DNA from 2 places in the Paenibacillus sp. JT22N1 genome. Region 1 is predicted to be linked to the other one. Evidence: predicted binding sites of a transcription regulator. Region 1 holds the regulator's gene; the other holds the start of a gene.
What was found. Region 1 encodes LexA, which represses DNA repair genes until DNA is damaged. Its sites were predicted from a motif close to CGAACATATGTTCG; they were not measured.

Region 1 (3,188 bases):
TCCAAGCTTATACCCGAGCTCACGATCCTCTATCCCCAACGCCGCAAGCCCTCTTGTCCAAGATTCCGTACGATAGCCTGGCGCTAGTTTCTCAAGCTTACGAAAGTTCTCATTCTCACCTTGTGTGAAATTTGCCCATAAGCCTTCGAAGGGATTAATCCCAATCATTTTCGTAAATTCAAAAGTTTCAAAAGATTCATATAAAGAACGCGCTTCTTTGCGAACAGAAGCTTCCAACTCCTCGGCATTCACGGCTACTTGCTTTGCAGCTACAGCACATGTTGCTTCGAAAGCTTCCTCCACACTGCGATCATCCCACAGAAGCGTATCATCTAAATCAAAAAGTACGGCTTTCAACGTCATCATTCATTTCCCCTTTTGAATGTTGTATCTATGTGAGCAGCGATTACTCTTCGTCCGTAAACTTGATGGAATCAAGTTGAACTTTAAGATTGCCACGGAATGCTTCAATATACTTCTTTCTGAGTTCGTTGCGTTCATCGATTTCAGCATCTGTTAAGCCAACTGTTTTCGCTTTACGAGCAAGCTCATTAATACGTTCGATATTCTGTTCCATGTTGTCACTCATAATGATCCTCCCAGTCAAAAATTCAATATGAGTACTACTTTGCCATCCCTATTAAGGAATGTCAAGAGACAACAAAAAGAGGCATAGGAACATGTCCAAGCCTCATCATATTTAGAGTCTATTAAAAATAGCATAGTGAAATTATGGAAGCAATAAAACCTGTCCTTCTTTCAGGGAGCTGGTGGTTAAATGATTGATTGTCTTTAATTTATGTATGTACGAACGAACGTTCTCATTACTTTTTTTATGAGTGGAAGCAATATCCCAGAGTGTGTCTCCACGTTGAATAACGACTTGATCTTGTACGACAGCTTTCGGAGTAATGTTAATAGGTTTCACGGAAACTGGGGTTATTGCGTTTGCAGCCCCATCCCCTGCATAGGCTTGAACCATAGCACCAAATGAAAACACAGTACCAAGAATAACTGCTAATAGAATGAAGCGAACAATCGCTTTTGTATAACTAGAATTAAATGTCATCCCTTTGGATGTGCTAGCAGATCTATGAGGTGCGTGTGTAGTGTTAGTGTTTGAATAAGCCATATACATGAGTAATCATCTCCCAAACATTTGTTCTGGTATTAGAATAACACGAACACATGTTTGAGTCAACCGTTTTCTCGAACTTATGTTTGTACGAACTCGGGTTCTATGTTATACTTTGGGTAATGATTCCCAGTATTGGAGTGATAACTATTGAGTAAGATTTCGCAGCGTCAACAAGCTATATTGGAATTCATTAAGAATGAAGTGAAAGATAAGGGGTACCCGCCTTCCGTTAGAGAAATCGGCGAGGCTGTTGGACTAGCTTCTAGTTCTACTGTACACGGTCATTTGGAGCGTCTTGAGAAGAAAGGTATGATTCGTCGAGATCCTACAAAACCCCGTGCTATTGAAATTCTAGGCCTTGACGGTGCTGAAACGCATTTCGCGGTTTCAGTAGCTCGCGTACCTCTCGTTGGTAAAGTAACTGCAGGTGTTCCTATTACAGCAACAGAGAATATCGAAGACTACTTCCCTCTTCCTGTCAGCATGGTAGGAGATAATAATGTGTTCATGCTTAGCGTCATGGGTGACAGTATGATCGAAGCCGGTATTCATAATGGCGATTATGTCATCGTAAAGCAGCAGCAAACCGCTAATAACGGAGACATTGTTGTTGCAATGACAGAAGATGATGAAGCAACGGTGAAACGCTTTTACAAGGAAAAGGATCATATTCGTCTTCAACCGGAGAACTCTGCTTTGCAGCCTATCCTCTTGAAACATGTTACGATACTAGGCCGTGTCATTGGTTTGTTCCGGGATATGTAATAGCCCTACAGCCCTTATTCTACATACAATACCAATGAGAAAGAACCGAGAGGACATTAGTCCCTCGGTTCTTTTGGATGTAAGCAGTCTTACTGCCTTATTTGCAAGCCTCTAATGGAGAAACTCAACTGTAATTGGAAAGCCGATCCAAGTATGGATCTTATAAGCTAATGACATGGGCTTTAATCTCATCAAAAGCCAAAAAGGCTGAACTGTGGATTCAGATAAGAGTCTTTAGAGACTGCTATTCCGTCATTAAGATCGCATTTTGCGGAATTAGAAGCTTCTAGAGGCTTCTATTCGGTAATATTTGGCCCCCATTTGCTTCAACTTTAAGGAATAGAAGTCTTTAAAGGCTTCTATTCTTATAATTTCCACACTTTTGGGCAAATTAGCGGTCTCTAGAGACTTCTATTTTCCAACTACTATCTTTTATCATTAATCTTCTTTCTTCTTTCTTCTTTCTTCTTTCTTCTCTCTTCTCTCTTCTCACTTCTTCCTTACTTTTTCCATTTGGCGTCTTTCATCAGCTATGCACTAACTGCTATTTGCTATCTTCTCTCTATCCCATTGAAAAACCCAGGAGTACCCTTACCTTAGGAATTAAGCTTTCCTAAATTATCAACTAAAATGCAAGTGCCCAATTTCCACGTCGGAAAATAGGTTCAACGGTACCATCACCAAGGACACCATCGATCTCAAGATCCGCCGTCCCGATCATGAAATCCACATGAATCAAACTGGTGTTCCCACCTCGAGCTTTCAGCTCTTCACTTGAAAAAGATACGCCATCCTGCAAATTGATCGGGTAGCAGCTGCCTAAGGCCAGATGGCAGGATGCATTCTCATCGATGCCCGTATTGTAGAAAATGCGGTCAAGATTAGAGATAGGCGAATCGAAAGGTACGAGAGCAACTTCTCCCAAATACCGTGCGCCCTCATCCATATCTAGCAACCTAGCTAGATGCTCATAGCCGACTTCTGCCTGAAAATCCACAACTTTCCCGCCCTCGAACTTGAACGAAAACCGATCCACAAGCGCCCCGTTTACATTTAATGGCTTGGTGCTCGACACAGTCCCATGAACACCTGTTCGCTTAGGCATGGTGAAAACTTCCTCGGTCGGCATATTCGCAACGAATCGTATTCCACTTGCGTTCTCCGTATCACCGCCAAGCCAAATGTGGCCCTCCGGCAGTTCAACTCGCAGATCAGTTCCTGCAGCTCGATATTGTAGTGCTTCGTATTGTTTCTCATTCAAAACGCTGCGAACGCGCTTCAATTG
Region 2 (3,188 bases), on a different contig from region 1:
TGTACAGTTCTTTTGTAAATTTGGGATTGGCTAAGTGTAGCAGAAATGAAATGAATTTCTTGCTCATCTAGTACTTGACGCTGAATGTATTGCTTTTCTTTCTGACCTCTGATTGCGGACTCTTTATGTTGAGGAAGCATCATCCGACTTGATTCCCAAAGACTATTCAATTCTAGTTTTTTGCTCATCTATAATGCCCCCCAATTTTACCTGCTCTATCCGTTGCCAATCCTGCTTTCATTAGACTGGAAGCACGAATGATTGCTGTATTACCAAAACGGTCCTTTATGCCATCTACAACACGATCAAGCTCACGCAATTTCGTCACATCTTCGAAAAGATCAAGTTGAGTTACATCTTCCTCTACAAGAGTGCCTAGCGTAACGCCTACCTTCCGGACAGGAAATCCGTTCCAATTACGGCGAAATATTTCGCGCACAGAGTCGTAAACTTTCAACGTATGATTTGTATTCAGTGGCATCTTACGTTGTTGACTGAAGCCTGTTGGGGAGTCATAAGGTGAGCACATACAGAAAACATGTACTGTCCCACTTGTAAAACCCTTCGCCCTAGCATCGCGGCACACTTCTTCAGTTAACTCCAACAGTACTATGTCAACCTCTTCGATCGTCAAATAATCCCGAGGGAGTGTCATAGCATGGCCGATCGATTTTGGTGCGATATCAAATGTTCCAGGTGTAACCGGACTATCATCTAGTCCGTTTGCCGTTCTCCACATGACTTCCGCTTGAATATCCGATTGTTTTCCGAAACGGGCGCGGAATTTTTGTTTAAGTGTCGCTAGCGGGGTTTTAGCAACATGACCTATCGTGGTCATACCAAGAGCGACAAAATGGCGCGTCATTCGTGAGCCAACTCCGTACATCTTATCGATGGATAATGGCCATAGGAATCGCTCAACATCATCCTTTCCTAGTGTAAAAATTCCACTATCATTCTTCTTTGCGAAATTATCTGTCGCCTGCTTTGCAAGTATTTTAGTCGGTCCGATGCCTACTCGGATTCGTACATTCATAGATGCAGCAACTTTCTGTTGAATCATTACTGCGAGCTCAGCTGGCGTGCAGCCGAAATGATTGAGCGAACCTGTCACGTCCAAGAACTGCTCATCGATTGAGAATATCTCTACAAGATCAGTATACTTTTCGTAGATAGCTGTAATTGCAAGAGATACATCAATATATCGCTGCATGTGCGGACGCATTACGATAGCATTTGGACACAGTTGCAACGCTTCACCAAGCCGCTGAGCCGTGGTAACTCCAAAGCTTTTAGCAATTGGACATGCCGCCAAAATAATTCCTGATCTCCTAGCCGGATCTCCGGCCACGACCACAGGGAAATTATCAAGACCAGGATGAGTCGCCTTTTCAACGCTTGCGTAAAATGACTGGCAGTCGGATAGAAATATTGTCCGTTCGCATTTTTTGCTCATCTAAACTCGCCTCCGCATGTTCATCAGTGTGGTCATTAGTTCTGCTTTAACCAAACTTCGTAGCATTGTGAAATAATAGATGTATCCTCGGACTTTGTATTCTACATTAATACCGACTGAATTCGTGGTTGTATTAAGCACTTTGATATCACGCTTTTTCATATTGTTCTTAATACTTTGTATCTGGGGGTAAATAGCGATCTCGACCTCTTTCAGATAAAAGAGTACATGGTTATAAACAATTTTATCCTTATATATCTTCAGCTCCTCCATGTCCCTGGTTAACATATCGAGCAAAATAGGTAACAACGTGTACTCTTTGATAATTTGAACATCCTCTTCGTTCTCAATTCTTGATAAAACACTCAATTTTTTCACCACCATATACGAACATTCATTCGTGTTATTTATTATATACCGAACACGTATTCGATATGCAAGCGATATTTTGAACATAGGCGCAATAACAAAAAGCCTAAGGATAACTTTCCCTCGGGCAAATAAAAAGTATTAAACTAACGGGCAGTTATCTTGAGCAAGTTCTTGACTAAGGTGACGGGAAAGAGTAATATTTTACCAATATCCGTAAATCAATGATGGAACAAAAGTAAATCATTAAACTCTTCACAGGAAAGGGTTTCACGACTGAGAAAACCCTAGAGTACTGATTGAAAATGCCAGTTCCAGAGTATGGCTAATACCCATCGATTTGACCCGTTATAGTCAATTAAGGTGGCTGTGTGAAAATACAGCAACCTGGGTGGTACCGCGATTAATATCGTCCCAGAGCATTTGGCTTTGGGGCGTTTTTTATTTTGGGAGGAGTCTATATGATATTAGAAAAAGTTATAAATAGAGTTGTAATTCAAAGTGAATATAAGGATTTTGTTGATAAGTATATAAATAATATACTTACCGAATTTAATGGTAAGATTCATAGCATTTATATGTGTGGCTCGATTCCAAAAGGAACTGCTAAACCTTATAAGTCAGATGCAGACTTTACTATTGTATGTGTAGATCCCAAAGATATTGATTACGAAAGATTGTCAAATATTAAAAACAGGCTTTTGGAAAAATATCCAGTACTAACTAAGATTGATACGATAATTTGCTCGATTGACGATGTATTAAGTAAACCAAATGAGTGGGGTTTTTGGGTAAAGATAATTTGTGTTTGCATATATGGTCATGACGTTGGTGAAAAAGTACCACCGATAATTATTTCTCCAGAGTTCATTTTAGACTTAAATACAGAGACCAAGTGGGAAGTAGAACGTGTACATAGTTCACTTTCTAATGCTAGTGATAACACAATGAAAACTAGATATATTAAAGGTTACTCTAAGAGATTAATTCGTGCATTATACTCTTTGGTTTTAGAAGATTCAGGTGTATGGCAAGATGACATTATTAATATGAAGAATGCCATATTAAACTATTGTGAGATTGACTCCGCTTTAGTTGATTATCTGTATGCTTGTTACTTGGATAGTAGTAATGTACTTGTTGAAGAGTTTCTGGGAATTGCAGATGAAGTATATAGCTATTTTGAGAACGCCTTAAATGCAATGGCTGCTTCCAGAACTTCCTTCGGCTAACACCATATTAAAACATAAGACTATTGAGCTAATGTAAGAACGATAGCACAATAAACAGGGAGCAGTTTGCGCGGCAACTGCTCTCTGTTTTCATTAAGTAACGGGCAGCGTTTAGCGCAATAGTTATTCAT

Region 2: AC58UU_RS26810 (YhjD family protein) is a predicted target of LexA. The motif match lies at 1,844-1,857, and genes of this name have one in related genera.

Annotation. Positions count from the first base shown of each region.
Region 1 is NZ_JCAUAW010000014.1:213,633-216,820, forward strand. Features, by position in the region: gene AC58UU_RS26095 (HAD family hydrolase) at 1-363, opposite strand, end outside; gene AC58UU_RS26100 (DUF896 domain-containing protein) at 407-589, opposite strand; gene AC58UU_RS26105 (LysM peptidoglycan-binding domain-containing protein) at 731-1,138, opposite strand; gene lexA (transcriptional repressor LexA) at 1,286-1,903, shown strand; gene AC58UU_RS26115 (aminopeptidase) at 2,529-3,188, opposite strand, start outside.
Region 2 is NZ_JCAUAW010000015.1:100,922-104,109, reverse strand. Features, by position in the region: gene AC58UU_RS26820 (YolD-like family protein) at 1-188, opposite strand, end outside; gene AC58UU_RS26815 (DNA polymerase IV) at 185-1,456, opposite strand; gene AC58UU_RS26810 (YhjD family protein) at 1,457-1,825, opposite strand; gene AC58UU_RS26805 (nucleotidyltransferase domain-containing protein) at 2,287-3,057, shown strand.